Regions from separate parts of the Pseudomonas sp. ChxA genome, predicted to be linked through region 1. Evidence: riboswitches for the same ligand, from Rfam matches in the RefSeq annotation. Region 1 holds a riboswitch; each other region holds the start of a gene.

The links. A riboswitch is a leader RNA that binds a small molecule or an ion and turns the genes downstream of it on or off. The one in region 1 is predicted to bind cobalamin.
Region 2: another riboswitch for cobalamin. It lies ahead of P5706_RS13565 (CbtB domain-containing protein); the one in region 1 lies ahead of P5706_RS18960 (CbtB domain-containing protein).
Region 3: another riboswitch for cobalamin. It lies ahead of cobO (cob(I)yrinic acid a,c-diamide adenosyltransferase); the one in region 1 lies ahead of P5706_RS18960 (CbtB domain-containing protein).

The regions. Positions count from the first base shown of each region.
Region 1 is NZ_JARPMK010000001.1:4,281,687-4,291,999, reverse strand. Features, by position in the region: gene P5706_RS18985 (fatty acid cis/trans isomerase) at 1-1,061, shown strand, start outside; gene nfuA (Fe-S biogenesis protein NfuA) at 1,582-2,166, shown strand; gene cobM (precorrin-4 C(11)-methyltransferase) at 2,375-3,121, opposite strand; gene P5706_RS18970 (cobalamin biosynthesis protein) at 3,191-3,583, opposite strand; gene P5706_RS18965 (CbtA family protein) at 3,580-4,281, opposite strand; gene P5706_RS18960 (CbtB domain-containing protein) at 4,293-4,481, opposite strand; cobalamin riboswitch at 4,579-4,799, opposite strand; cobalamin riboswitch at 4,842-5,041, shown strand; gene cobW (cobalamin biosynthesis protein CobW) at 5,134-6,195, shown strand; gene cobN (cobaltochelatase subunit CobN) at 6,199-9,960, shown strand; gene P5706_RS18945 (magnesium chelatase ATPase subunit I) at 10,140-10,313, shown strand, end outside.
Region 2 is NZ_JARPMK010000001.1:3,014,984-3,025,296, reverse strand. Features, by position in the region: gene P5706_RS13590 (monovalent cation:proton antiporter-2 (CPA2) family protein) at 1-1,260, shown strand, start outside; gene P5706_RS13585 (DcrB/PsbP domain-containing protein) at 1,333-1,890, shown strand; gene P5706_RS13580 (alpha/beta hydrolase) at 2,025-2,744, opposite strand; gene cobF (precorrin-6A synthase (deacetylating)) at 2,756-3,511, opposite strand; gene P5706_RS13570 (histidine phosphatase family protein) at 3,557-4,111, opposite strand; cobalamin riboswitch at 4,147-4,276, shown strand; gene P5706_RS13565 (CbtB domain-containing protein) at 4,309-4,521, shown strand; gene P5706_RS13560 (CbtA family protein) at 4,541-5,269, shown strand; gene P5706_RS13555 (hypothetical protein) at 5,415-5,669, opposite strand; gene P5706_RS13550 (MFS transporter) at 5,735-7,060, opposite strand; gene P5706_RS13545 (class I adenylate-forming enzyme family protein) at 7,098-8,633, opposite strand; gene P5706_RS13540 (acetyl-CoA acetyltransferase) at 8,637-9,815, opposite strand; gene P5706_RS13535 (LuxR C-terminal-related transcriptional regulator) at 9,946-10,313, shown strand, end outside.
Region 3 is NZ_JARPMK010000001.1:2,001,651-2,011,963, reverse strand. Features, by position in the region: gene cobD (threonine-phosphate decarboxylase CobD) at 1-650, opposite strand, end outside; gene cbiB (adenosylcobinamide-phosphate synthase CbiB) at 643-1,551, opposite strand; gene bluB (5,6-dimethylbenzimidazole synthase) at 1,548-2,198, opposite strand; gene P5706_RS08945 (cobyrinic acid a,c-diamide synthase CobB) at 2,195-3,577, opposite strand; gene cobO (cob(I)yrinic acid a,c-diamide adenosyltransferase) at 3,574-4,185, opposite strand; cobalamin riboswitch at 4,265-4,515, opposite strand; gene P5706_RS08935 (PQQ-dependent sugar dehydrogenase) at 4,615-5,928, shown strand; gene P5706_RS08930 (C40 family peptidase) at 6,770-7,309, opposite strand; gene P5706_RS08925 (C40 family peptidase) at 7,454-8,098, opposite strand; gene hda (DnaA regulatory inactivator Hda) at 8,312-9,016, opposite strand; gene P5706_RS08915 (AI-2E family transporter) at 9,220-10,293, opposite strand.

The DNA.
Region 1 (10,313 bases):
GCGTGCTGAGCCTGTGGCTGGCCTATCGCGACAAGCGCAACCAGTATGAAGCCTTGCGCCGAGACAGCTATGCGGACGTGCCGCCACCGAGCTGGTCGACGTTGTGGGCGGGTAATGACAATGCCTTGCTGACGATTTTCCGGCATTTCGACAGTGCTTCGGTGACCAAGGGCCTGATCGGCGAAGTGCCGCAGACGATGTGGCTGTTTGACTATCCACTGCTGGAGCGCACCTATTACCAGTTGGCGGTGAATTTTGATGTGTTCGGCAATGTGTCGCACCAGGCCCAGACGCGCTTGTATTTCGACTTGATTCGTAATGGTGCTGAGCAGAATTTCCTGCGCCTGATGCCGGCCGATACCCGCGATGATTTTATGGATGATTGGTACCAGAACAGCGGCAAGCTCAAGCTGTGGCTGGACTACGAGGCGATTGATGACGACAAGCCAAGCGGCTTGCATCTGGATGAAAAAGACCCGAAACGTGACTTTGCCAACCAATTATTGACGCGTTACGGCGATTTGAATGCCAGCCCGGATCCGATCAACCGTTGCACGGGTGCTTATTGCTCGCGCGATGGTCTCGACCCGGCGTTGCAGGACGCGGAGCAGGCATTGAGCCGGCTGACATCGCGCCCGGCGGCGGGGCTCAAGGTGATTGATCAGTTGCCTGAGGCAACCATGCTGCGTATCGAGACCGCCAGCGGCAAGCGCGTGGTCTACAGCCTGCTGCGTAACCGCGCGCACAGCAATGTGGCGTTTCTGCTGGGCGAGGCTTATCGCTATCAGCCGGGGCTGGATACGGTGACGATCTATCCGGGTGTGCTTAGCAGCTATCCGAACTTCATCTTCAATATTCCGGCCCAGGAAGTGCCCGAGTTTGTGGTGGCGATGGAGAATGCCAAGGATGCCAAGCGGTTCGAGAAAATTGTTGATCGGTGGGGTGTGCGGCGCAGTCATCCGCTGTTCTGGCAATACTTTCACGACCTGTCGCAGTACGTCCGTGAGACTACGCCGGTGGAAGAGGGTGTGCTGGATATGAATCGGTATGAGAATTTGTGAGTGGGGTGGTGGGGGGATGTATCCGTTGCTGCGGTAATGGTGGCTTAGGGTTCCACCCTGACGGCGGGCCACTTTTGGCAAACGCCCTGTACGGACCGGACACATGGTTAACGGGGCGTCTCAGATCAAAAGCGAAAAGCGGATTCGCAGACACCTGGGAGCGGCTTTTCTGTGGGAGCTGGCTTGCCTGCGATGGCATCAACTCTGTGTACCTGATACACCGAGGTGTCTGCATCGCAGGCAAGCCAGCTCCCACCTTTGACCGAGTATGGCTCTGCTGTTGCTCCGGCTCTTACATCCTTTTCGATGAAGACATGTTGGTTACTTTTGTCTGGGCCGGCATTCCGGTCTTTACAAAAGTGACCCGCTGTAAGAGCGGAACCCTACTCAGCCGTTATCCAAATAACGGATAAACACACCTCTCGCGCCCAAACAAAAAACTATCCCGACAAAAACACTAGGACTTTGTACCTGCGTAACAATTTGGCGTAAACTCCGAGCAAGCCTGTGAGGAGTTTCCATGACTGCCATAACCATTACCGACGCCGCCCACGATTACCTGGCTGACCTGCTGTCCAAGCAGAACACCCCAGGCATCGGCATCCGCGTCTTTATCACCCAGCCTGGCACCCAGTACGCCGAGACTTGCATCGCCTACTGCAAGCCTGGGGAAGAGAAACCTGAAGACACCGCCCTGGGGCTTAAAAGCTTCACTGCGTACATCGACAACTTCAGCGAAGCTTTCCTCGATGACGCCGTGGTCGACTACGCCACCGATCGCATGGGCGGCCAGTTGACCATCAAGGCGCCCAACGCCAAGGTGCCGAACGTCAACGCCGACAGCCCGGTCAACGAGCGCATCAACTATTACCTGCAAACCGAAATCAACCCGGGGCTGGCCAGCCACGGCGGTCAGGTCAGCTTGATCGATGTGGTCGAGGACGGGATTGCCGTGCTCAAGTTCGGCGGCGGCTGCCAAGGCTGCGGTCAGGCGGACGTGACCTTGCGTGAGGGTATCGAGCGCACCTTGCTCGAGCGTATCCCGGAGCTTAAGGGCGTGCGTGACGTGACCGACCACACGCAGAAAGAAAACGCCTACTATTGAGTAAGGTGTTCACTGCAAAGAAAAAAACGGCGCCCCGTGAGCGCCGTTTTTTTATGCTTTAAATTCTGTGTCTTAAACGGTCTACTTAACAAAGAAGATCAACTGTGGGAGCTGGCTTGCCTGCGATGACGGCCTATCAGCCAACAAATCCGGTACCTGACACACCGCTATCGCAGGCAAGCCAGCTCCCACATTTTGTTTCTGTGATTCAGGGCCGGTAAAGGTGCGCATGGCCTGCCCGATACAGCGACGACTCGCTGAAACCATCACTGGCCAGCACCCGGCCCACCACAATCAACGCCGTACGCCGAAACCCTTTGGCCGCCACCTTCGCGGCAATATCCACCAAAGTGCCCACCACCCAATCCTGATCCGGCCACGTCGCGCGGTGTACCACGGCAATCGGGCAGTCCGCGCCGTAGTGCGGCAGCAGTTCGGCGACGATCTTCTCCAGATGGTTGACCCCCAGGTGAATCGCCATCGTCGTGCCATGTTGCGCCAAACTGTCAAATGCCTCACCCACCGGCATGCTGGTTTTATCGGCATAACGGGTCAGGATCACACTTTGGGCGATGTCGGGCAGTGTCAGCTCCGTCTCCAGCAACGCTGCGCAAGCCGACACCGCCGTCACACCGGGGATGATCTGGAACGGTATGCCCAGCTCACGCAAATAACGGATTTGCTCGCCAATCGCGCCATACAGGCTCGGGTCGCCGGAGTGTACGCGGGCCACATCCTGGCCGTTGGCGTGGGCTGCCTTGATCAGCTCAATGATCTGTTCCAGGTGCAATTCGGCGCTGTTGACCACCTGTTCAGCCTGATGACCTTGCAATACCGCCGCCGGCACCAGGGAGCCGGCATAGATGATCACCGGGCAGCTGCGGATCAGCCGCTGGCCCTTGACGGTGATCAATTCCGGGTCGCCGGGGCCTGCGCCGATAAAGTAGACGGTCATGGGAGTTCCTGTTGAAAAACGGGCGAGCATGAAAGTTGCTCATGATCGAGGAGGGCAATTATCGGGATTTTAGTCGGCGCACGCCAATGCAAAGGTGGCCTGGGCGGTTTTTTTGCGCGTGATCAACAGGCGGGCAGGGCGCTGGGACAACTGTTCAGCCAGGGCCAGGGCGGCGCTTTCGGCGATGCCATAGCAACCGGTATGCGCAAAAGCGACGGCTGACTTGTGGCTCAAGCGCTGTGCAAAACCGGCCAATTGTTCTGCACTGAAACACTGCAAAGGCAGTTCCAGCAGTCGGGCCAGGGCCAGCAGGCCGGGTTCAGCCTGTTTGCGATCAATACTTGCCAGCGCCGTGATGCGTTGGCGTTCAATGCCGGCGTCGGCGAGGGCTGCGTCAAACAGGCCGAGCAGGGCGTGAACATCACAGCCCCGCTGGCAGCCCAGGCCGACCACCAGTGTCATGCCGAGTATTGACCGTCGCGGTTGCGGCGAAACAGCCACGCGCTGATCCAGCCCAAGGCCAGCCAGAAGGCGACGTTGGTCAGTTGCGAGGCGATCTTGAACTGCGCTTCCAGGGCTTCGGGTGCCAGCATCGAATGCACTTGCGGTTGCGGCGCGCCGATCACGTGGGGCACGGCCAGGATCGCCACGCCCAACACCTTGAGCAGCCAGCTACGACCAAACACCAGCAGCGCGATACCGGCGGCGGTGGAGGCCGCGGTACCGATCCACCAGATCTGCCGTTGCGCCAGGTCGGCGGCAGCCGTGCCCGGCAACTCCGGCGGCAGGCCCAGGGTGGGTGCCAGTACAAAGGTTGCGTAACCGGCCAAGCCCCACAACAACCCTTGAGCCGTGCGGGTCGGCGTGCGCAAGGTGTAGAGGCCGGCCAGCATCAGCGCGAAACCGACCGCTACCACCAGGTTGCCACCGGTGGTCGACAGCACACGCTGCCAGCCATTTTCCGGCTCCCAGGCTTCGGCATCGTGGGTGTGGGCTGCGGCGCCAGCGGCGTGTTCGTGCGCCACTTCGGCGACCGGGGCATTTTCAAAGGTTTCCGCCTGCAGAATCAGCGGAGCGACCCAGAAACTTTGCAGCAGGGTCAGCAACAGGGCAGCCAGCAGGCCAGTGAAACCTGCGGTTTGGGCAATACGCTTGATCATGTCGGCAGGCCTCAGTGGCACGGGAACGCAGCGCTGTGGCGGGTATCGTGGGCGGCGTTGTGCACCGCCTCGATATGCGAGAAGCCGGCGAAGTACACCAGGCACGCGCCAAGGATCGACGCGCCGATGGCGGCGCTCAGGCGTTGGCTCAAGGTGGCGGTGCTGCTGGCGGTGTGCGAGGTGCTGCTGATGATCGACATGGCGCGTCCCTTCAGGGTTTCAGGGTGACACGAGCGCATGAAAACCCCGCGAGCCAGGCACGCAGGGTTCCGAACAGCGCCCGCCCACCGCGGGTTTGTTATCTGATTTTTTCGGGCCGGTCTCCGGGCTTGCGAGGGGCGCTCTTGGGGAAAGAGGTGGGCCGTATCAAGCATCGCCTTCCCATGCCCTACAGGCACAGTGGTTGTGACGCTTCGCTCGCTTACCGTTGCGGGGGCAGCACCGGACTCGTCATTACGCGATGACTCACCGGTTTCCCGTTTCACCCTGTGAAGGGCACCCGAAACAAGATGTGTAGGAGAGCATGGGCGGGCGACGGTAGTCAAATGCCGCGAGCCCCTGTAGCCTTGCACCTTCGAGGTTCTTCGGCCCACGCCGAAGCTAAGAAGGGAACGCGGTACAAGCCGCGGCTGCCCCCGCAACTGTAAAGGGTTTATCTGCCTGCCACGCCACTGCCATAACGGCGGGAAGGCGCAGCCAGCGCGGGTCGCAAGACCTGCAAACCCCAAGCCAGGAGACCTGCCTCGTAACCGATTTTCTACTTAACCGGGCGGGGTGATCCGGTGACGAAATCCGCTGCTGCGCGCCGTCGCAGGGTCTATCGTCCCGTCTGCCCGCCCCCAAGGGCATCCGATGAAAACACTGGCCAAACTCCCCGTCACCATCGTTACCGGCTTCCTCGGTTCGGGTAAAACCACCTTGCTGCGCCATATGCTCGACAACGCCCGAGGCCGTCGCATCGCCGTGATCGTCAACGAGTTCGGCGAACTGGGCATTGACGGTGAGATCCTCAAGCAGTGCTCCATCGGTTGCACCGAAGAAGAAGCCAACGGCCGCGTTTACGAATTGGCCAACGGCTGCCTGTGCTGCACCGTGCAGGAAGAATTCTTCCCGGTCATGCGTGAACTCGTGGCACGTCGCGGCGACCTTGACCATATCCTTATCGAAACCTCGGGCCTGGCCCTGCCAAAACCCTTGGTGCAAGCCTTCCAGTGGCCGGAAATCCGCAGCGCCTGCACGGTTGACGCGGTAATCACCGTGGTCGACAGCCCGGCCGTGGCCGCCGGCACCTTCGCCGCCTTCCCGGACCAGGTTGATGCCCAGCGCAAACTCGACCCGAACCTGGACCACGAATCGCCGCTGCACGAGCTGTTTGCCGACCAACTGGCCAGCGCCGACCTGGTGATCCTCAACAAATCCGACCTGATCAGCCCCGAAGACCTGGCCCGCGTGCGCCTGGAAGTCGCCGAGGAGCTGCCGCCGGCGGTGAAGATCATCGAAGCAAGCAGCGGTCGTTTGCCGTTGGACGTGCTGATCGGCCTGGGCGCCGGTTCCGAAGAACACATCGACGGCCGCCACAGCCATCACGATCATCACCACGACGGTGAAGACGATCACGACCACGATGCGTTCGACTCCATCTCCATCGACTTGCCGCAGGCCGACGAAGCACTGCTGCTCGACGCCCTGACCCAGTTGGTGGTGCAGCACGGCATCCTGCGCGTCAAAGGATTCGCGGCGATCCCGAACAAGCCGATGCGTCTGCTGATCCAGGGTGTGGGCACGCGCTTCGACAAGCATTTTGACCGCGCCTGGGGCGCCGACGAAGCGCGCATCACACGCCTGGTGCTGATCGGCCAGGAACTGGACGCGGCGGGCCTCGAAGCGCAATTGCGCGCAGCACTCAGCGTTTAGCCCATGCACCTGCTCAGGACTCAGCCGGGCGGTTTCGTTTCGGACGACAATATTGCCGACCTTGGCCAAACTCCTGCCGAGCTGGTGATCCTGTGCAGCGGTGATTCCAGCCTTGCACTGTTGGCCGAGGCTGGCCAGCAGTTGCCCGACGACTACCCCAGCTTTCGCCTGGCCAACCCCATGCAGGTGCAGAACCATGCCTCGGTCGACCTTTACGTCGACGAGGTGCTGCGCCACGCCAAGGTCATCCTGATTTCGCTGCACGGCGGCATCGGCTACTGGCGCTACGGCATTGAGCGCCTGGTGGAGTTGGCCGAGCGCGGCGTGCAGTTGATTCTGGTGCCGGGCGATGATCGCCCCGACCCGGAACTCAGCGGCTTAAGCACCGTTGGCATGGCTGAGCGCGACCGCCTCTGGCACTTCCTGCGCCAGGGCGGTTTGGGCAATGCGCTGGATTTCTACCGTTGCCTGGCCAGCAGCCACCTGGGCCGCGACTACGCCTGGGACGAGCCGCAAACCCTGGCGCGCACGGCCATTTATCACCCACATAAACCCCACCCACGGCTGAACGACTGGCAGGCCGATTGGCACGCCGACTGGCCGGTGGCGGCGGTGTTGTTCTACCGCTCGCACCTGCAGGCGGCCAATACCGGTTTTATCGACGTGTTCTGCCAACGCTTGCAGGCGGCGGGTCTTAACCCGCTGCCGATGGCGGTGGCCAGTTTGAAAGAGCCCGGCTGCCTGACGGTGGTCGAGGACTTGCTCGATGAAGTGCAGGCGGCGGTGATTTTGAACACCACCGGCTTTGCCCAGTCCAGCCCGGAAGCCCCGCACCTGCGGCCGTTTCGCCGCAATATCGCGGTGATCCAGGCGATCTGCGCGCAAGACAACCAGCCCGGCTGGGAGGCCAGCGAACAAGGCCTTGGCCCGCGTGACCTGGCCATGCACATCGCCCTGCCGGAGCTGGACGGGCGCATTATCAGCCGGCCCATCAGCTTTAAAGATTTAGCCTGGCGCAGCGAGCGCAGCCAATCCGACGTGGTGTGCTACCGCGCAGCGCCCGAGCGCATGGATTTTGTCGCTGAGCTGGCGCGGCGCTGGGTTGAACTGGCGCGCGTGCCGAATGCCGATAAACGCATCGCGCTGATCCTGGCCAATTACCCGACCCGCGACGGCCGCATCGGCAATGGCGTAGGCCTGGACACCCCGGCAGCGGCGCTGAATATCTTGCGTGCGCTACACGCCGAAGGTTACCCGGTGCCCAGTGAGTTGCCTGCCAGCGGCACGGCCTTGATCCATGAGCTGCTTGGCGGCGTCACCAACGACCTCGACAGCCTCGACCTGCGCCCGTGCCATCAAAGCCTGGGCCTGGACGATTACGAGGCGATGTTCCAGCGCTTGCCCGCCGCCAATCGCCAAGCCGTATTGGAACGTTGGGGCGCGCCGCACAACGACCCAATGTGCCGCGACGGGCGCATGATGATCGCCGGTCTGCGCCTGGGCCTGACCTTCGTCGGCATTCAGCCAGCACGCGGTTACCAGGTGGACCACAGCGCGGTGTACCACGACCCAGACCTGGTGCCGCCCCACGGCTACCTGGCGTTCTACTTCTGGTTGCGGCACACCTACGGCGCCCATGGCGTGATCCATGTGGGCAAGCACGGCAACCTTGAGTGGCTGCCGGGCAAGGGTGTCGGGCTGTCGCAACATTGCTGGCCGGATGCGTTGCTCGGGCCGTTGCCGAATATCTACCCGTTTATCGTCAATGACCCAGGCGAGGGCGCCCAGGCCAAGCGCCGCACCCAGGCGGTGATCATCGACCACCTGATGCCGCCGCTGACCCGCGCCGAAACCTATGGCCCGCTGCGTAACCTGGAGCTGTTGGCAGACGAATATTACGAAGCGCAGTTGCTTGACCCACGGCGCGCCCTCGAACTGCAAAAAGACATTCTCAAGCTGGTGCGCGAAACCCGGATCGACCAGGAGCTTGAGCTGGATAACGACGCCGACGCGGCGGTCTGGCTGCCGCGCCTGGACACCTACCTGTGCGACTTGAAAGAGTCGCAAATCCGCGACGGCCTGCATATTTTTGGCGAGTCGCCCGAAGGCCGCCTGCGCATCGACACCTTGCTGGCCTTGCTGCGCATTCCCCGTGGCGATGGGCGTGGCCCGCAATCGAGCCTGCTGCGGGTGTTGGCCAAAGCCTTCGAGCTGGGTTTCGACCCACTGGACTGTGCCCTGGCCGAACCCTGGACCGGGCGCCGCCCCGAGGTGTTGCAGAAGATCGACGCGCAGTTGTGGCGCACCGCCGGCGACACCCGTGAACGCCTGGAGCTGTATGCGGCGCGACTGATCGAGCAAGCGCTCGAAGGCCCGCTCGAACAGCTAGAAGAACCCGGTTGGGAGGACGTGAAGTCGGTGATCGAGAGCCTGCGCATTGTTGTCGCGCCGCGCCTCGACGCCTGCGGCCCCGCCGAAATGCGTGGCTTGCTGGATGCCCTGAGTGGTCGTTTCGTACCTGCCGGCCCCAGCGGCGCGCCAAGTCGCGGGCGCCTTGACGTGCTGCCCACCGGGCGTAATTTCTTCAGCGTGGACGTGCGCAACCTGCCCACCACCACGGCCTGGCGCATCGGCTTCCAATCCGCCAACCTGATCCTTGAGCGGCACTTGCAAGACCATGGCGACCACCTGCGCCAGCTCGGTCTTTCTGTTTGGGGCACCGCCACCATGCGCACCGGCGGCGACGATATCGCCCAGGCCATGGCGCTGATGGGCGTGCGCCCGGTATGGGCCACCGGCAGCCAGCGTGTGGATGACTTTGAAATCCTGCCGATCAGCCTGTTGGATCGCCCACGGGTGGATGTGACGCTGCGCGTGTCCGGGTTCTTCCGCGATGCCTTCGCCAACCTGATCCGCCTGTTCGACGCGGCGGTGCAGGCGGTGGCGGCGCTGGATGAACCGGACGACATGAACCCGCTGGCCGCCAAGGTGCGCAGTGAGCGTGAAGCGCTGCTCACGTCGGGCCTGGATGAAGCGGCCGCCGCAAAGCAGGCCGGCTGGCGCATCTTTGGCGCCAAACCCGGCGCCTATGGCGCGGGTGTGCAGGGCGCGATTGACGGCCGCTTGTGGCAAAGCCGCGAAGACCTTGCCGAGGTCTACCTGAACTGGGGTGGCTATGCCTATGGGGGCGCCGATGAAGGCACCGCCGCCCGTGACCAATTTGCCCAGCGCTTGAGCCAGGTACAGGCGGTTTTGCACAACCAGGACAACCGCGAACATGACCTGCTCGATTCCAACGATTACTACCAATTCCAGGGCGGCATGCTCGCCGCCGTGGAAACCCTGAGTGGCGACAAGGCCGCCAGCTACCATGGCGACCACAGCCAGCCGGACCTGCCGAAGATCCGCACCTTGAAGGAGGAGCTCAACCGGGTGATCCGCTCCCGTGCCGCCAACCCCAAGTGGATCGACGGGGTGAAACGCCACGGTTATAAAGGTGCATTCGAGATGGCGGCCACGGTGGACAACCTGTTCGCATTCGACGCAACCACTGCGCTGATCGACGATCACCAATACGCCTTGCTTGCCGACGCTTACCTGCTCGACGCCGACACCCGCGCCTTTGTGCAGCAGCACAACCCGGCGGCACTGCGCGACATGACCGAACGCATGCTCGAAGCCCAGCAACGCGGCATGTGGCAGGAGCCGGGCGCGTACCGCGAGGCGTTGGAAAACCTGTTGCTGGACATAGAAGAAGACAGCTGACCGCTCGTTCCCACACTGTGGCGAGCGGGCTTGCCCCGCGTTGGGCCGCGTAGCGGCCCCAATAAGGTCAACCTGGTTTTCCTGAAAGAACGCGGCGTTTGGATTTAGGGCTGCTTCGCAGCCCAACGCGGGGCAAGCCCGCTCGCCACAAGAAATAGCAGAATTTAAAGAGAGCAGGTATGACCGATATCCCCCATTTCCCGCTGTCCGCCGTGGTCGGTGCCGACGACCTGAAACTGGCGCTGTGCCTGACCGCCATCGACCCGAAAATCGGCGGCGTGCTGATCGAAGGCCCGCGCGGCATGGCCAAGTCGACCCTGGCGCGTGGCCTGGCGGACCTGCTCGCCAGTGGC
Region 2 (10,313 bases), 1.3 Mb from region 1:
GGCGTGCAACACGTGCTGCAGATTCTGGGCAGCATCGCCGTGGTGATCATCGGCGGGCGTTACCTGCTGCGCCCGGTGTTTCGCATCGTTGCCAAGACCGGCCTGCGCGAAGTGTCTACCGCCACCGCGCTGCTGGTGGTGATCGGCACCGCCTGGTTGATGGAACTGGTCGGTGTGTCCATGGCCCTCGGTGCGTTCCTCGCCGGGCTGCTGCTGGCCGACTCGGAGTACCGCCACGAACTGGAATCCCAGATCGAGCCGTTCAAGGGCCTGCTGCTGGGCCTGTTTTTTATCAGCGTGGGCATGGGCGCCAACCTCAGCCTGCTGCTCAGCACGCCGCTGATGGTGATCGGGCTGACCTTGCTGCTGATCGGCCTGAAACTGCCGCTGCTGTACGCCGTGGGCCGGCTGGTGGGTGACCTCAACCGCGAAAGCGCCTTGCGCCTCGGTATTGTGCTGGCCGCAGGCGGTGAGTTCGCTTTCGTGGTGTTCAAGATCGGCCGCGACCAGGGCCTGTTCGAGCCGCACCTTTACGACGTGCTGGTGCTGACCATCACCCTGTCCATGGCGGTGACGCCGCTGCTGTTGTTGGTGTGCCCCAAGCTGTTCAAACACAAGGCCAAGACCGTGGAGGTGCCGGAGGAATACCGCACCATCGAAAGCGATGCGCCGCGTGTGGTGATCGCCGGCATGGGCCGTATGGGCCAGATCGTCGCGCGGATCCTGCGCGCGCAAAACATCTCGTTCATTGCCCTCGACACCTCGGTGGAAACCATCGAGCTGACCCGCAGCTTCGGCGGCATGCCGGTGTTCTACGGCGACCCGCAGCGCCCGGAAATCCTGCATGCGGCCAAGGTCGACCAGGCCGAGTTTTTCGTGATCGCCATGGACGACCCGGAAATCAACATCAAGACCGCCGCCCTCGTGCGCAGCCTCTACCCGCACATGAAAATCATCGCCCGCGCACGTAACCGCCAGCACGTTCACCGCCTGGTCGACCTGGACGCCTCGCCGGTGCGCGAGACCTTCTACTCCAGCCTGGAAATGAGCCGTCGCACCCTCGTCGGCCTCGGCTTGAGCCAGGCCCAGGCCGATGCGCGCATTGATCGCTTCAAAAACCACGACCACCAGTTACTCGCCGCTCAACACGCGGTGTATGACGACGCGGCCAAAGTATTGCAATCGGCCCAGGAAGCCCGCACGGAACTGGCGCGGCTGTTTGAGATGGACCGAATCGAGGAGGAGTCAGACAAGGTGTGAGCTTACGGATGAACGATATTGCGAAATTTCTGACAGAATACGCCGCAATTTCGTTCATCCTTGGAGCGCTTCATGGCCACTTTCACCAAGACCGCCGTCCTGCTGGCCCTTGCGCTTACCGCCGGTAGCGTGTTCGCCGCCAGCAAGCCCCCAGCCACGCAGACCATCTCGACCTTGGGCGGCAAGTTCACCTTCAACCTGCCCAAGGCTTACGTCGCCGACACGCTGCCGACCGGTAAGGTCGAGGATGGCACCGCCGACACTCAAGGCACCCTGTACGCCAACTCGACCACGAAAAGTGTGGTGATCGTCGCCGAAACCGTGCGTAACGACGGGGCAAGCATCAAGGACAATGACCCGCAGTTCCTTGATGGCGCCGTGGCCGACTTCGTCAAGGACCAGAGCGCGGCCCTGCCCGACTTCAAGAAGCAAAACGAGAAGAAGCTGACCTTCAAAGGCCTCGGTCTGCGCCAGGTGGACAGCACGGCCACCCAAGGCGGTGGCAAGACCCTGAACTCCACGTTCCTCGGCGGTTCGGGCAACCATCTGCTGGTGATCCAGGCGATTTCGCGGGCGGATGATGTGAAGGGACATGCTGAGTTGGTGAAGCAGATTACCGGCGGCAAGTAACCTGGTTTAACAAACAACACACCTCAACTGTGGGAGCTGGCTTGCCTGCGATAGCCATTTACCAGTCGACCTATTGGGTGGCTGATAAACCGCTATCGCAGGCAAGCCAGCTCCCACATTGTTTAACCGCGCTTTTACTTCAGGCTGTTTTCCAACCAGGCTTTGAGGTCCTGTATTTCAGCCTCGCTCACGGTATGCGGCATGCCCATATACCCATGAAACTCGGGTTTCAAGCCCAGCCCCAGCAACACCTCATTGGCGCGGGTGGCCGACGCATACGGCAGCGCCTGGTCCAACGTGCCATGGCCGATAAAAATCGCCAGGCGATTCAATGGCTCATCAGGCTTGAGCTCAGCCTTGAGCACCGGCAACACGCTGCCACTCAACGCCGCAATCCCGCGCACCATGGCAGGCTTTCGCAAGCCCACTTCATACGCCATGATCGCGCCCTGGCTGAACCCCACCAAAAACACCCGATCACTGCGTGTGTGGTACTTGGCCGTGGCCTTGCTGACAAAGTCTTCAATCAGCTGGGCGCTACGCTGCAAATCCGCGGTCTCGCCGTCGTAATCACCCTCTCCGGGTTTGCGCGCAAACCAGCGATACCCACTGGGGTCCACCGGCATCGGCGCGCGGGCCGACAGATAGGTCCAGGTGGACGGCAACGCGTCCTTGATGCCAAACAAGTCTTCCTCGTTACTGCCAAACCCATGCAGAAAGATCACTAACGGCTGGTTGCGCGCATCACTTTGCGTCTGCTCCAGGTAGGCCAACGGCAAATCGGTGTGCAAGGCATTATCAGCGTGGGCGGCACCAGCGACTAACGCCAGCGCCAGGGCGAACAGTTTGAACATGGGCATCAACCTCAAGGTTTGCGCAACAAATACGTGTCCATGATCCAGCCATTTTCCAGGCGCGCCGCCTTGCGCACCCGTTGGATTTCGTCGGCCACTTCGCTGACTTTGCCGCTGATAAGAATTTCATCCGGCGTGCCCAGGTAGGCGCCCCAGTAAATATCCATATCCTGGTCGGCCACAGTGCGGTAGGAGTCCTCGGCATCCAGCATCACCACCAAGGTGTCGGCATCACTCGCCTGCCCCGCCGCCAACCGGCGCCCCGTGGTGATCTCGATGGAACGGCCGATGCGGTTGAGCGCCACCTTATGCTGGGCCGCCAAAGCCTGCACGCTGGTGATGCCAGGAATGACTTCGAACTCAAACGCACAACGGCCGCTGGCCAGAATCGCCTGCAAGATGCGGATGGTGCTGTCGTACAGCGCCGGGTCGCCCCACGCCAGGAAAGCGCCCACTTCACCGTCGGCCATTTGCTCGTTGATCATGCGCTCGAAGGTCAGTTGCTTGTCGCGGTTCAGGTCCTGCACGGCGGTGGTGTAGTCGATATCACCGCGCACGCGCTCGGGGCAATCGGCCTCGACGAAGCGGTAACCGGGCTCGGTGATGTAGGTTTCGCAGATCTCGCGGCGCAGGTCGATCAGCTTGTCTTTGCTCTGGCCCTTGTCCATCAGAAAAAACACGTCGGTGCGGTTCAGCGCCTTTACGGCCTGCATCGTGATGTAGTCAGGGTTGCCGGCGCCAATGCCGATGATCAGGATGCGTTTCATGGGGTGCTCTCATTGCGGGGCGTGGATTTTGCCATGTTCATGGCCCTAGGCGTGAGTTTCCAGGCGCAGGCGCCACACCGTGTTGAAACGCAGCTCGGTGGCGGACAGCGGCTCGACGTCGATCAAGTAGAACATCGAGATGGGAAACTGCAGGACGTACAGCATGGCGGCGCGGATCACGAACGGGTGGGTGACGGCCACGACATGGCCGGGGTGGCTTTCCAGGGATTTGAGCCAGTGCCCGACCCGCGTGCATAGCTGCTCTACCGATTCACCGCCATGGGGTGCGGCGGTGCTGTCGGTCATCCAGGCCGCCAAGGCGTCGGGGGCCAATTGATCGATAGCCTGGCCTTTCCAGGCGCCGAAATCAGCGTCACGCAAAGCACTTTCGATCTGCGCGTCGGCACCGAACAGGCCTGCGGTCTGACGGGTTCTGGCCTCGGGCGCGCTGACTAACCGCAGGGTTTTCTTGAAACGCCCCGCCAGGGATAACGCCGCACCTTGCCACTCCATCGCGACAGACTCGTCATCGGGAAAACGCCCGCGCTTTTGCAGCGGCGTGACAGCGTGGCAAATCAAGGTCAAGCGGGTGGCCTGCATCACAATTCACTCTGTTTCGTTGCGCAGTCAGCGTAGACTCGCGAAGTTGTTTCAATATGTTACAACAAACATGAAACAGGAAGCCGGTTCAATCCCGGCGCGGTCGCGCCACTGTATTCGGCCTTTTAGCCGTAAGCCAGACCCTGTTTCAGCCCTATCGCTATCCATTTCGGGACGCGTCATCCCTGGAGGTTTTCATGGCTACTACTGCTGCAACCCATCCTGATGTCTATGTGCCAACGATCCCACTGGGCGAGATTTTGCCCTGGGCGATCTTTGGCGGCCTGCTGCTGATGCTGGCGATCTACTTTGTCGGCGCCGAGCAAGGCGCCACCGCCGTGTTCAAAGGCATGTACGTGCACGAGTTTGTACACGACGGTCGTCACCTGCTGGGTTTTCCCTGCCATTAATTCATAAGAGAGCCACAACATGACAGGGCATTTACTCGTACGCGGGATGCTGGTGGGCTTGCTCGCCGGCGTGTTGGCGTTTGGCTTCGCCAAGACCTTTGGTGAGCCGCAGATCGACAAGGCCATCGCCTTCGAAGACCAGATGGCACAGATGCACGGCGATGCGCCGGAAGAAGAACTGGTGAGCCGTGAAGTGCAAAGCACCTTCGGCCTGTTCACTGGTGTGGTGGTGTACAGCGTGTCACTGGGCGGTATCTTCGCCCTGGTGTTCGCCTATTCCCTGGGCCGTATCGGCAAGGTCGGCCCGCGTGGCTTGGCGGCGCTGTTGGCGTTGGCGGCGTTTGTGACGCTGATTGTGGTGCCTGGGCTTAAATACCCGGCCAATCCGCCGTCGGTGGGCGATCCTGAGACGATAGCGCAGCGTACCAAGCTGTTTTTCCTGATGCTGCTGGTGTCGGTGGTGGCGGCGGTGATTGCCGTCAACGCGGCCCGCAAGCTGATTGCCAGCCGTGGTGTGTGGGCTGGGGCGATCCTCGGGGTGGCGCTGTATATCGTGATTGTGTCGGTGGCGGGTAGCCTGTTTCCGGTGATCAACGAAGTGCCGGAGCAGTTTTCGGCGGTGCTGCTGTGGAAGTTTCGCGTGGCGTCGTTGGGGATTCAGCTGGTGCTGTGGACGACCTTGGGGTTGGTGTTTGGTGCTGTGGCCGAGCGTAAGCTGAGTCAGCCTCGGGCGCGGTTTGGCTCTTGAGATTTTGAGCAAACCTGTGGGAGCTGGCTCGCAGCGGTGCGACGATTCGGCAAGCCAGGTCCCACAGAAAATCAGATCTTCAGTGTATCCAGATCCGCCTTTCGCGTTTGATCCAACCACTCAGGTCGGCTACTTGGCCGCCGGGCTACGGCTCCCCTTCCCCCGTCTCGAGCCACTCCTTGCTCAAACTCAACGCACGCGCCAGCCCCTCCAGATGTGCACCCGGCAAACCACGCAAAAACCAATTGTTCAAACGTTGCGGACTGATGCGCAACCACTCGGCAAAGGCCGTCGGAGGAATTTCGCACGCCTTGAGCGCCACCCGCAGGCGGTGCCCCGAATGTGAAAGACAGTTTGGCGGTGACGCCTGGCCCTGAAGATGCTTTTTGCGGATATTCATGAATGATCGGCTCCCTGCCGTATTTTTTCCCAGCAGTGACTATAAACCCCAACGTCCCTGAGCAATCAGGCCAGCGCTGCTGCCGCCGCAGGCGGCACAACCACCGGGCTAGCGCTGGCAACAAAATCTTCTTTGCGCAACACCACCAGGGCAATCAGCGATACCACACCGGTGGCCACGTAGAAGTACCACGGTGAAGTGATGTCGCCCGTCACTTTGATCAGCCAGGTGGAGATCAACGGCGCGCTGCCGCCAAACACCGCAACCGGCACGTTATAGGCCACGGCAATCCCGGTGGAGCGGATGCGCGTGGGCAGCAACTCACTCATCAGCGCGTAGGTGGATGAGGCGTACAGCCCGAACAGGATCGCCACCGTCATCAACGGCGCGAAGAACGACGCGGGCGTGGCGGTGGGTGCCGACTTGAACAGCCAGAACATCGCCAGCGTGGCCAGGGTGCCGATCACCATCAGAAACGGCTTGCGCCCGTATTTGTCGGTGAAGGCGCCACCAAACGGCATCACGAATGCCGCCGAGAAGCTGGCGACAAACACATAGAGCAAGGTGGTGCCGCTGTCGAACTTGAGGATCTTGGCCATGTAGGTCGAGGCGAAGGTCAGCACCAGATAGAAGATCGAACTGTGCAAGGTGATGATGAAGAACACCAAAGCGATCGCGCGCTTCCACTGCCAGACCTCACGCAACGGTGCGCGGGAAGTTTGCCCGGCGCGTTGCAGGGCCAGAAACTCCGGGCTGTCTTCCAGCTTGAGGCGGATGTACATGGAGATAAAGCCCAACGGCGCCGCGATCAGGAACGGCACGCGCCAGGCCCATTCCTGCATCATCTCGGCGCCGAGGATCCAGGTCATGCCGTTAGCCACGGCGCCACCCAGCAGCAGGCCGAGCACAGCGGTGACCATCAGCCAGCACGTGGCAAAACCACGGCGGCCAGGGCCGGCGTATTCGGAGATAAAGCTGGTGACGGTGCCGATTTCGCCGCCCGCCGAAAAGCCCTGCACGCAGCGCACCAGGATCAGCAGGATTGGCGCGGCTATGCCAAGGGTCGCGTAAGTGGGCAACAGGCCAAGCATTACGGTGGAACCGGTCATCATCACCAGCGCCATAATCAGGGTTTTGCGTCGGCCGATCTTGTCCGCCAACGGGCCGAAGAACAGCCCGCCCAAAGGCCGGATAAAGAAGCTCAGGGCGAACGCCGCGAAACTGGCGAGCAGGCTGGTGGTGGGATCATCGGAGACGAAAAACGCCTGGCCGATGTACACGGCGAGAAAGCCGTAGACGCCGTAGTCGTACCACTCGATCAAGTGGCCGGAGGTGGCACCGAGAAATGCACGGCGGCGCTTGCGCTGCGTATCTTGCGCTGTATTGCCCATCGAAGGGACTCCTTGTCGGTTGTTCTGTCCATGAAAACTAGGAAAGCGCGGCGATACTCGCTGCTTTCAACCACTGCCGCAAGTCGGTCTTGAGAGTTTTTCCGTAACTGTTCTTGGGCAAATCAGCTCTGAACACATACTTTTTGGGTTTCTTGAACGAGGCCATGCGCTGCAGAAACCACGCGGTGAGTTCGGCCTCGTCCAGCGCCTGCCCGCTGCGTGTGACCACAAAGGCCACCACTGACTCGCCCCATTGCGCGTCCGGCTCGCCCACCACACACACCTCGGACACCTCGGGATGCTGCACCAGCACTTCCTCGACTTCACGCGGGTACACATTGCTGCCGCCGCTGATGATCACGTCTTTGGAGCGGTCGGTGAGGGTCAGGTAGCCGGCCGGGTCGAGAAAGCCGATATCGCCAGTGAGCAACCAGCCATCAACCAGGGTTTGCGCGGTGGCCTCTGGGTTGCGCCAATAACCTTGCATCACCGTGGCGCCGCGCACGGCGATTTCACCGCGCTCGCCGGGCGCCAGCGGTTGGTGCCGGGCGTCGAGAATGCGGATTTCAACACAGGCTTGCGCGTGGCCGACGGAGGCCGCCAAGGTTGACCAGCCCGGACGCTGGCGGTCCGCGATCAGTGCCCGCGGCAATACGCTGATGGTCATCGGGCTTTCACCCTGGCCGTAGATCTGCACCAACCGTGCGCCGAAAGTGTCGAGCGCCTCGCACAGATCGGCCAGGTACATCGGGCCACCGCCGTAGACGATGGTCTTGATGCCGTCGCCACCATAACCCTGGCGCCGCGCTTGTTCGACCATGCGCTTGACCATGGTCGGCGCGGCGAACAGCGATACATTGCCCAGCTCCGTAGCCAAGCCAAACAGCTCGCCGGCATCAAAACCGCCGGAAGCCGGCACCACATGCCGGGCGCCGCAGCGCACATGGATGAAGTTGTACAGCCCCGCACCGTGGGACATCGGCGCGGCATACACGGCTGCGTCGTCGGCACTGACCGGGTCGACATCCGTGGGGTAACACAACGACATGGCGACCAGGTTGCCGTGGGACAACATCACGCCCTTGGAGCGCCCGGTGGTGCCGGAGGTGTAGAACAGCCAGGCCAGGTCCTGACTCTGGCGCGGCACCGGCTGCTCCAGGGTCGGCCAGCCACGTGTCGGCGGCAGCGTGTGAGCGTCCAGTTCCTTGCAGCGCGCAGGCAGATCCCGGGATGACGAAAATACCCGGCCGCCGTCGGTAAAGATCAGGCGGGCCTCGGCATTGGCGGCAATCCACGCGGCTTCTGTTGGGTGCAGTTTGGCGTTGATCGGCACCACCACGCCACCCAGCCACCAGATGGCGTAGAGCACTTCCAGGTAGTCGCAGCTGTTCTTCATCAGCAGCGCTACCGCATCGCCCGGCACCAGGCCAAATTGATCGACCAGTTGCGCGGCGCGTTGCCGGACATGGGCGGTGAAGGTCGCGTAGTCGGCCACTTGCCGCGTGCCCTCAAACAACGCCGGGCGTTGCGGGTCGCGGCGCTGGGTGTCGTGCAGCCAGTTGGCAATGTTCATGGCTCAGCTGCGCCGCGCTTGCAGAACCGAGGCATAGTTGGCCACGGCCATCCCGCCCATGTTGAACACCAGGCCGAATTCGGGGTTGGGTACCGCCAGGCCGATCGGCTCGCCGGTCAATTGGCGAAACGCCAGGGCATGCATCGATACACCGGTGGCCCCCACCGGATGCCCCTTGGCCTTGAGCCCGCCGGACAGGTTCACCGGCAACCGCCCGCCCGCGCGCACCACACCGCTGTCGAGCACACGGTGCCCCTCACCTTTGGGCGCCAGGCCCATGGCTTCGTAGATCAGCAGTTCGGCGATGGTGAAGCAGTCATGCACCTCGGCGAAGCTCAGGTCGGCCAGGGTGACATTCGCCCCGCGCAACGCCGTGTGGATCGCGCGTTGCGGGCCTTCAAACGCGAGGATGTCGCGCTGGGCAATCGGTAGGCAATCGTTGACCTGGGTCAGCGTGCGAATCTGCACGTCACGACGAAACGCGCGCGCACGCTTGGGCGAAGCCAGGATGATCGCCGCAGCGCCGTCACTGATCAGCGAGCAATCGGTCAGGCGCAACGACTCGGCCACAAACGGGTTGCTCTTGGACACGTTGTTGCAGTGCTCGAAATCCATCACCCGGTGCATCTGTGCCAACGGGTTGGCCATAGCGTTGGAGTGGTTCTTGGTGGCGATGGCCGCCATCGAGCCCAGCGGGCAGTGGTAGCGCTCGGCATATTGACGCGCCGCACGGCCGAACATCTGCGGGAAACTCAAGCCTGCTTCGGCCGGGTCGTTCTGATAGCCGGCACCGGCCAAGGCCTGGGTCACCTCGGCGGTGGTGGTGTGGGTCATCTTTTCGGCGCCTACCACCAACACCAACTCGGCGCTGCCGGACAGGATCGCCTGGACTCCGGCCAGGATTGCCGCCGAGCCGGACGCGCAGGCGTTTTCACAGCGGGTCGACGGTTTAAAGCGCAGCCCGGGGTCGGCCTGCAGCAGCAGTGAGGCCGGGAACCCATCGGGCACCAACCCGGAGTTAAAGTGGCCAAGGAACAACGCATCGATCTCGCTCGCGTCAATCGCCGCGTCCTTCAGGGCTTCGCGGGTGACCTGTACGATCAGATCCTCCAAGCTGGTGCCGTCAAGGCGACCAAAACGTGAATGACCGGCAGCAACAATGGAGACGCAATCAGCTGGCATAATCAATTTCTTCTATTTTTGGTGCGGACATTTACCTACAATGACCCACCGTTGGGCGCGCGCCAATTCGTGCAACTACTTACATGGCTAAGTAGCCCCAGTTGAGAAAAGCGAAGAGGCAGGATGCCCAATGAACGCGTTTGCACAGCAGTTCCACGACATAGAACGCCTGGCGTTCCAGCTCTCCCCCGCGCCGCAACTGGTCACCCGCAACCGCGTGATGGTCGACTGTAATGAGGCTTTCCTGCAGTTGTTCGGCTATTCGCGCGACGCATTGGTCAACCAACTGACGCTGCTGATCTACCCTTCCCAGGCTGACTACCACGCCATTGGCAAGCGCAGCCATGATTGGTTGCTGGAGAGCGAAAACGGCTTCTATTCCGACGAGCGCTTCATGCAGCACCAGAACGGCGAAGTGTTCTGGGCCAAGTCCCACGGCTACACCCTCACGCCCAAAGACCCGTTCAAGCTGATGATCTGGCACTTCGAACGCCTGGA
Region 3 (10,313 bases), 2.3 Mb from region 1:
TGTTCGGCCAACAACCGCAGCAACCTGCGCTCGGCCAGCACGAAGCCCAGGCGCACACCGGCCAGGCCGAAGAACTTGCCGAACGAGCGCAATACAATCAGGCCGACGTGGTGGGTGTGGCTAGCCAGGCTCAGTTGCGGAGTAACGTCCATAAACGCCTCGTCCACCACCAGCCAGCCGCCGCGCTGGGCCAGCCGCGCGTGCCAGTCCAGCAGGCGTTGTGGGCTCAGGCTCAGGCCGGTGGGGTTGTTGGGGTTGACCACCACCAGCACGTCGAGGCTGTCGAGAAAGAAGTCGACTTCCTGCTCCTGCACTTCGCGCACCACATAGCCGGCGCGGCGCCAGGCTTCGGCGTGCTCGGCGTAACAGGGCGACAACACGCCAACCTTGCCCGAACGACGCAGACGCGGCAGCAGTTGAATCGCCGCCTGGGAGCCCGGTACCGGCAGCAGGTGGGCGGCGCCGTAATAGTCGCAGGCGGCCTTTTCCAGGCCGTCGTCGGTTTCCGGCAAACGCGCCCAGGCCCGCAGCGGGATCTCGGGGATCGGCCAGGGCCAGGGCGCGAGACCGCTGGACAGGTCGAGCCAATCGGCCTCGGCAATCCCGTACTCAATCACCGCCTTACGCAGGCGCCCACCGTGCTCAAGCATACAATTGCGCCCCCGCGCAGAGGATCAATAGCCATAACCATACGCCGCGTTGCACCAGTTGCCAGCCACGGTCGATGGCGTCGGCATCGGCGGCCGGGCCTTCGCCCAACTGCGGACGCTGATGCAGCTCGCCGTGATAGATCGCCGCGCCGCCCAGTTCGACGCCCAAAGCGCCCGCCCCGGCCGCCATCACCGGACCCGCGTTGGGACTGTCCCAGGTCGGGCCTTGGGTGCGCCAGCATCTGAGCGCCAAGCGAGTTTTGCCCAACACGGCGTAGGTCAGCGCCACCAGCCGTGCAGGAATATAGTTGAGTACATCGTCGATCTTGGCGGCTGCCCAGCCGAAGCGCTCGAAGCGTTCGTTGCGATAGCCCCACATGGCGTCGAGGGTGTTGCTCAGCCGGTACAGCACCACGCCCGGCACACCGGCGACCACAAACCAGAACAACGCGGCAAATACTGCGTCGCTGCCGTTCTCCAGCACTGACTCGGTGGCGGCGCGGGCGACTTCGGTGCTGTCCAGCTCGCTGGTCTGGCGACTGACCAGATAACTCACACGTTTGCGCGCTTCATCCAGGTCACCGCTGCGCAACGCCTGCGCAACCGGGATCACATGTTCACCCAGGCTGCGCATGCCCAGCGCCAGGTACAGCGCCAGGATTTCCAGGACCCAGCCGATATAGGGCGCCCATGACAACGCACTGGCCAGCAGCGTCAGCGGCACCACGGCGATAAACCATGCGGTCACGCCGTGGCTGCGCCAGCCACGGCCACCGGTGTTGAAACGTTGCTCGATACGCCCGGCGAAATTGCCGAACGCCACCAGCGGATGCCAGCGCCTGGGTTCGCCCAGCAGCGCATCCAGCGCCACCGCAGCGACACACAGCAAGGCCACACTCATTGACTCACTCCCCACACATTCTCATACAACATGTCACTCAGCGGCCGTGGTTCGGCCCAGCCTTCGAGTTGCAACATCGGTGCCGGGTAGAACTCGGCGACCGGGCCCAGGCACAGCACGGCCAGGGGTTTGGCGCCGGGCGGCAGGCCCAGCAGGTCGGCCAGCGCTTGTGGCTCGAACAGCGAGACCCAGCCCATGCCAAGGCCCTCGACACGGGCGGCCAACCAGAGATTCTGGATCGCGCAAGACAACGACGCCATGTCCATCTCCGGCAAGGTGCGCCGGCCAAAGATGTGGCGCTCGCGGTCGTCCATCAATGCAGCCACCAAGACTTCGGCGCAGTCGTGGATACCTTCGACCTTAAGCTTCATGAACTCATCGGAGCGCTCGCCCAAGGCTTCGGCGGTGCGCACGCGTTCTTCCTCCACCAACTGCTGGATGTTCCCACGCAGTTGTCGGTCACTGATGCGGATAAACCGCCAGGGCTGCATCAGGCCCACGCTGGGCGCCTGGTGAGCGGCCTGGAGCAAGCGGTGCAGCAATTGGGGCGCGACTGTGCCGCCGGTGAAGTGGCGCATGTCGCGGCGTTCGGCGATGGCGCGGTAGACGGCTTGGCGGTCGGCTTGGGGATAGGCGTTGTTGGTCATGGCCCTATCGCGGGCAAGCCCGCTCCCACATCTGGAATGCATTCTCCTGTGGGAGCGGGCTTGCTCGCGAAGGCGTTGCTCATGACAGGCGCAAAGAGTGCGGCCACCGCCGTTGGATTCGACGGAAAATAAAAGTGCACATAAGAAGCCGTCATCCGCCCCTGCCGATACACCGCCTCCGCCCCGCGTCCGCCATTGGGGCTCAGGCCACGGGCAATCGGCTGCCATTCGGTGCTGGTCAAGGAGTGATGATAGGTATGGCCACGCAGCACGCCTTCCGGCAACTCGACACTTTGCAGGGCAAGGGCCGCGAGTTTCTTTTGCATCACCGCATCGCCTTGCAGCAGGCCGACCAGTTCGGCACGGGTGCCCTCCACATCGGTGAGCGAATCCAGCAGGTAGAGCATGCCGCCACATTCCGCCAGCAGCGGTTTGCCGGCCGCATGATGGGCGCGGATAGCCGCAAGCATCGAGGTGTTTTCGGACAGCGCCCGGTGATGCAATTCGGGATAGCCGCCGGGCAGGTACAGGCTGTCGGCGTCGGGCAATTGGTGATCGTGGATCGGCGAAAAAAACTCCAACTCAGCGCCCATTGCCCGCAGCAGGTCCAGGCTGGCACCGTAGGTGAACGCGAAGGCTTCATCACGGGCCACGGCAATCCGTACACCAGCCAACAGCGGCTCAGCTTCAATCAGCTGCGGCGCGGCGAACGTCACCGGTGGCGGCAACGCCACTTCGCAGCTGCTGCCCAGCGCCTGGGCTGCGGCATCCAGGCGGGCATCGAGGTCATTGAGTTCACTGGCTTGCACCAGGCCCAGGTGACGACTCGGTAATTCAATCCCGGTTTCGCGGGACAATGCGCCATACCAGCGCAGGCCTTCAGTGAGGCTGCCTTCGAGCAGTTGCGCGTGACGCAAGGTGCCGACGCGATTAGCCAGCACGCCGGCGAACGGCAAGTCCGGCTGATAACGCGCCAGGCCCAATGCCAAGGCACCGAAGGTCTGAGCCATCGCGGTGCCGTCAATCACCCCGAGCACCGGCACACCAAAGTGCCGCGCCAGGTCGGCGCTTGACGGTGTGCCGTCAAACAGCCCCATTACGCCTTCGATGAGAATAAGGTCAGCCTCGCCGGCTGCTTCCCACAGCAAGCGGCGACTTTCCTGCTCGCCGACCATCCACATGTCCAACTGATACACCGGCGCACCGCTGGCACGCTCGTGGATCATCGGGTCGAGAAAGTCCGGCCCGCATTTGAACACGCGCACCTTGCGCCCCAGGTTGCGGTGCAAGCGAGCGAGCGCGGCGGTAACGGTGGTTTTGCCCTGGCCGGACGCCGGAGCGGCGATCAATACGGCTGGGCAATGACGGGGCTGATTCAAAGTTCGACGCCCTTCTGTGCCTTGATACCGGCCTGGAACGCGTGTTTGAGCATGCCCATTTCGGTGACGGTGTCGCCCATTTCGATCAGTTCAGGCTTGGCGCCACGGCCGGTGACCACCACGTGCTGCATCGGCGGGCGGGCTTGCAGGTCGCTGAGTACTTGGTCCAGATCGAGGTAGCCGTGCTTGAGGGCGATGTTCAATTCGTCCAGCACCACCAGGCCGATTGACGGGTCTTGCAGCAATTCGCGGGAAACCGCCCAGGCGGCTTCGGCGGCAGCGATATCGCGCTGACGGTCCTGGGTTTCCCAGGTGAAGCCTTCGCCCATCACATGGAAGCGCACCTGCTCGGGGAAGCGCCGGAAGAACAGTTCCTCGCCGGTGCTGTTGCGCCCCTTGATGAACTGCACCACGCCGCACTGCATGCCGTGGCCCATGGCGCGGGCAAGCATGCCGAACGCCGAGCTGCTTTTGCCTTTGCCGTTACCGGTCAGCACCAGCAGCAAACCGCATTCGTTGGGGGAATTGGCGATACGCTCGTCGATCACGGCTTTTTTGCGCAGCATGCGCGCCAGGTGGCGTTCGTCGCGGTCGGGGGAATCAGTCATGGCAGCTCTCCGTTGGGGCTGGACAAAAAACGGCGGGCAGGAAAAACACAAACAGACAGCCAAGCATCGCCCACCGTGATGCTGTTGGATGATCCAGGCCGGTCTCCGGGCTCATAAGTGGCGCTCGGCTTATAGCGCGAGCAGGCCAACGGTGCGCCTTCCCATATCACGCGGATACAGTGGCAAAATGCACCGTTTTCACTCATTTACCGTTGCGGGGGCAGCGCCGGAATTGCGGCTGCGCTGTGTACAAGCGCGCTCACTCACCGGCTTCCCTGTTTCACTCTGTCGGCACATGGGCCACAGAGCACCTGGAACAAGCGGCGAAGGTTAGTGGGTTGGGGGTGGAGCGTCAATTAAAGCTGGCCTTGCACTTGAACCATCCGACTGCCGTGCTTCTCTACCTTTACAGGTATCAAGGAGAAAACCATGCACAAAACCAGACTCGCCTTACTGATCATGCTCGCTGGCACCCTCGCCGCCTGCGGTGAAAGCTCTACCTTGCAGGTCTCGGACGGCACCGGGCCATCGCCCAAACTGCCGGAGCCGAACAAAACCCTGATCCCCACCGTCAACATCGCCCCGGCGATCGGCTGGCCGGAAGGCGCCAAGCCGACAGCCGCCGCCGGCACTCAAGTGGCGGCGTTTGCCGAAGGCCTGGATCACCCGCGCTGGCTCTACGTGTTGCCCAATGGTGATGTGCTGGTCGCCGAAACCAATTCGCCACCCAAGCCGGATGACGCCACCGGCATTCGTGGCTGGGTGATGGAGAAAGTCATGGGCCGCGCCGGCGCGGGCGTGCCAAGCCCGAACCGCATCACACTGCTGCGCGATGCCGACCATGATGGTGTGGCCGAGACGCGCACGGTGTTTCTAGAGAACCTCAATTCGCCGTTTGGCATGACGCTGGTGGGTAACGACCTGTACGTCGCCGACTCGGACAAGCTGCTGCGCTTCCCTTATCAACCGGGTGAAACCGCGATCAAGGAGGTCGGCACCAAGGTGGTCGACCTGCCGGGCGGCAGCATCAACCACCACTGGACCAAAAACGTGGTGGCCAGCAAGGACGGCAGCAAGCTGTATGTGAGTGTCGGCTCCAACAGCAACGTCGGTGAGAACGGCCTGGCGGCGGAGGAAGGCCGCGCGGCGATCTGGGAGGTCGACCGCGCCACGGGCCAGCACCGGATTTTCGCTTCCGGCCTGCGCAACCCCAATGGCATGGCCTGGGAACCGCAGAGCGGCAAGCTGTGGACGGCGGTCAACGAGCGCGATGAGATCGGCAGCGACCTGGTGCCGGACTACATCACCTCGGTCAAGGATGGCGCGTTCTACGGCTGGCCTTTCAGTTATTACGGCCAGCATGTGGACGTGCGGGTCTCACCGCAAAACCTCGACCTGGTCGCCAAGGCCATCGCCCCGGACTATGCCGTTGGGCCGCATACCGCTTCCCTGGGGCTGACGTTTGCCGAGGGCAGCAAACTCCCGGCGCAGTTCAGCAACGGCGCATTTATTGGCCAGCATGGTTCGTGGAACCGCAAACCGCACAGTGGCTACAAGGTGATCTTCGTGCCGTTCGAGGGTGGGCAACCCAAGGGGCAGCCGGTGGACGTGCTGACCGGGTTCCTCAATAAAGACGAGAAAGCCATGGGCCGGCCGGTGGGCGTGGTGATTGATCAGCAAGGGGATTTGCTGGTGGCCGATGATGTGGGGAATAAGGTGTGGCGGGTGTCGGCGGCTAAGTAGCCGAACCTGAGCCTGCCTCAGACTAAATGTGGGGTTTGTGTGGGAGCTGGCTTGCCTGCGATGGGATCGCGTCGGCCTTTCAGTTAAACCGAGGCGATACCATCGCAGCATAGGCATCTACACAGATATTGGCGTCTGGGGTGTTGGGGTGTTTTATCCTGGCAGTAGGGGTGTATATCCGTTGCTGCGGTAACGGCTGCTTAGGGTTCCGCCCTTACGGCGGGTCACTTTTGGCAAACGCCCCAAAAGTAACCAAAAGGTCTGTGCCCCACCACTCGGCACCTCGCTTAGGCTCGGTGTGCCCTCACCGTGGGCCGCCGCGATGGGCCATCCTTGGCCCAGCGCGGCTAACCCGGCGTCCTGCCGGGTTACCCACGGATTCAAGCCTGCGTTCGGCCATCGTGGTTAACGGGGCGTCTCAGATCAAGATCAAGATCTAAAGCACGGCGGCCTGAAAGCCGACCTGAGTGGTTGAAGCAAAAGCCAGATCAAGTGCAAAGCAAAAGCCTATCTGAATACACTGAAGAACTGCTTTTCTGTGGGAGCTGGCTTGCCTGCGATGCAGACACCTCGGTGTCTCAGACACACCGAGTTGATGCCATCGCAGCGGGCCCATCGCGGCGCCCCCCCCCAAATCACTGGCGGATTGCGGGCATGCCGAGCCATAGCGAGGCACCGAGTGTTGGGGCGAGGACCTTTTGGTTACTTTTGACTGGGCCGGCATTCCGGTCCTTGCAAAAGTGACCCGCCGTAAGGGCGGAACCCTAAGTGGCCGTTAGCGCAGCAACGGATATGTACACCAATGCAGGCAAGCAAGCTCCCACACTTGGGCCTGAGTGACTTAAGGATTACGCGCCAGGCTCGCCGGCAGCACGCGCTTGGCGCTCAGGTAGGCATTCTGCCAATAGGCCTTGGACAAGGTGTCCAACTTCACCGTACCGCCGGTTTGCGGGGCGTGTACGAAGCGCCCTTCACCCACGTAGATACCTGCGTGGCTGACTCGCGAGCCGCCGCCGGTGGCGAAGAAGATCAAGTCGCCGGTTTGCAGGTTGTTTTCGCTCACATCCTGAGCGCGCATCACGATCAGTTCACGGGTGGTGCGCGGCAGGCTGATGCCGGCGGCGTCACGGTACACAAAGCCGATCAGGCCACTGCAATCAAACCCGGAGTCCGGCGTATTGCCGCCCCAACGGTAAGGCGTGCCGACCAGGCCCAGCGCACGGAAGAGCACGTCTTCGGCGGCTGGCGAGAAATTTTGGGTGGAATAGTTGAACACCGGCTTGGGCTTGACCGCGACAGGCGCAGGCGGCGGTGGACGGCTTGCGCAGGCGCTGAGGAGCGCGGCACATACCAGCAGAATGAGGCGGGCTGAGGTCGACATGGGCAGAACAATCCTGATCTGGATGCGGCTTTCGCTGCCGAACGCTGAAAACCAGAACGCGCAAGCAAAGCTCGCGCGAACGGATTACAACAATGTCCAGGGATTCTAGCGCTTACACGTCAAACTTCAAGTATCACTTTAACTTTACTTACTAGCGGTAACCGTAGTCGGGGCCATGGCGAGTGCGCGCTTGGCTTCGATGAAGGTTTTGCTCCAGTAGCTGTCGCCCAGGTTGTCGACTCGAACACCACCACTGCGACGGCTGCTGGAGTGGATAAACTGGTTATCGCCCAAGTAGATACCGGCGTGGCTTACACGACCACGGCCTGCCGTACTAAAGAAAAGCAGATCACCGGGCTTGAGGTTGTTGCGTGCGACCAACGGTGCATCCACGTTGATCATTTCGCGTGTCGAGCGTGGCAGATTCATGCCGGCTTCTTCACGGAACAGGTAGCCGATAAAGCCGCTGCAGTCGAAACCGGCTTCAGAGGTACCGCCGAAACGGTAACGGGTACCGATCAGGGACATACCGCGTTCGAGAATGCTGTCGGCCAGAACGGGAAGCTGGTAAGGCTTGTTGCCGGCGAAGGCAGCCAGTTCTTTCTCAGTAGCCTGCTCTTCTTTATAAAGAGCTTCTTCATAAACAGTAGAAGACTGCGCTGCAACGAACTTTGCCTGATTTTGAACCTGTGGTGTGTGCTGCTCAGCCACGTTTTGAGTGTGGGTGGCGCAACCAAACAACAGGGTAACGAGTGCGAGAGGCACGAGGGGTGCGAAGCGATTTAGCATGGGCACGACCGTGGCTGATGTGTAAAGAAGTCGAGACTATGCCCTCTATCACATCGATTTGCAAATTCAATCGTGATCTATGTGACTTCTTGTTTGGACTATGACATCTAAGCCCTTAACACCCTATTCATGCCTGTTGCGTGGCCAAACCGGCCCAAACGCAGGTTTTCTGGCGCCTGGAAGTTGCCGAAAACCCCACTGGACAAGGCTTGGCTACCAGCCGAGGGTTTCCTTGAGGAACGGAATGGTCAGCTTGCGCTGAGCCTGCAAGGAGGCCTGATCGAGCTGTTCGAGCAAATCGAACAACGCGCTCATGCTGCGGGTGCCACGGGTAAGGATAAAGTGCCCGACCTCATCGGTAAGGTGCAGGCCACGGCGCGATGCGCGCAATTGCAGGGCACGCAGCTTGTCTTCGTCTGAGAGCGGGCGCATCTGGAAGATCAGCGCCAGAGTCAGGCGTGACTTGAGGTCAGCCAGCTTCACCGGCAGCTCACGCGGCGAGGTGGACGCAGCAATCAACAAGCGCCGGCCGCTGTCACGCAGGCGGTTGAACAAGTGAAACAGCGCCTCTTCCCAATCCGCCTTGCCGGCGATGGCCTGCAGATCATCCAGGCACACCAGTTCGTATTGCTCAAGGTGGTCGAAGATGCCGATGCCACGGTCCATCAGCTCAGCCAGTGGCAGATATACCGCCGGCTCGCCCATCTGCTCGAAGCGCAGGCACGCGGCCTGCAACAGGTGGGTACGCCCCACGCCGTGTTTGCCCCACAGATAGATCAGGCTTTCAGTCCACCCGGCGTCGGCTTCGCAGAGCCGCTCGACATAGCCGAGTGCAGCGGCATTGGCGCCTGGGTAGTAATTGATAAAGGTGGCGTCGTCACGCAGACGCACACCCAAGGGCAGCTGAATCGGTTTCATGCTGACTGAACGGCTCCAAACGAACCGTTAGTGGCCTCTGTGTAAAGTTTGCAAAGTTTATACCCGTGAAGCCGGGCGCACAATGCAGCAGACCACAAGCAAAATCAAAGGTTTGCGTTAACTTGGGGCGATTTGCGCAAATTGTTTGACACCCCGCCCCAGAAACAACAAACCCGGCTTAGGCCGGGTTTGTTGCGAAACGGTTACAGATCCGGGTCTTCAACCCCGGTATACGCATCCGAATCTTTATACAGATCATGCACGTGGCGCACCAACACCATGATCACCGCCGCCACCGGCAGCGCCAGCAAAATGCCGGTAAAGCCAAACAGCTCACCGCCCGCCAGGATCGCAAAGATCACTGCCACCGGGTGCAGGCCAATCCGGTCCCCCACCAGCAGCGGCGTCAGCACCATGCCTTCCAGGGCCTGGCCAACCATGAACACCGCGACGATCCCGAGCATCGGGTACAGATCACCGCCAAACTGGAACAGCCCGGCCACCAGCGCCGCGCCGATACCGATCACAAAGCCCATGTACGGCACGATGGCGGCCAAGCCTGCGATCAAGCCGATCAACAGTCCCAGCTCCAAACCGATTGCCATCAAGCCGGCGGCATAGATGATCCCCAGCGCCAGCATCACCAGCAACTGGCCGCGTACGAACGCGCCGAGCACCTCGTGGCACTCGTGCGCCAGGGAAACGATGCGCTCTTCATTGTTGCGTGGCAGCAGGCTGCGGATCTTGGCCATCATGATGTCCCAGTCACGCAGCAGGTAGAACGCCACCACCGGGATCAGCACCAGATTGGTCAGCCAGCCGATCAATGCAAGGCTGGAGGCTGTGGCCTGGCTAAGCACCACACCGACAATATCGGTGGTCTGGCCCATATGCTCACTGATCGCAGCCTTGACCTTATCGAACTTCCAGAAGCCATCCGCCAGCCCCAGCTTGGCCTGGGCCCACGGCATAGCCGTGTGCTGCAGCCAGTCGAGCATTTGCGGCGCCAGCTCATAAAGACGGAACAGCTGCTTGGCCAGCATCGGCACCAACACCAGCACCAGCACCGTGATGATCAACGTGAACAGTGCAAACACCGTCACCACACCCCAGGTGCGCGACATGCCGACTTTCTCCAGGCGATCCACCACGGGATCGAACAGATAGGCGAGCAGCAACGCCACCAGGAACGGCGTCAGGATCGAATGCAGCAAGAACACAAAAACGCACAGCAGGACAACCCCACCAAGCCACACCCAACGACGCGTATCCGCCATAAACCACTCCATCTCTCATT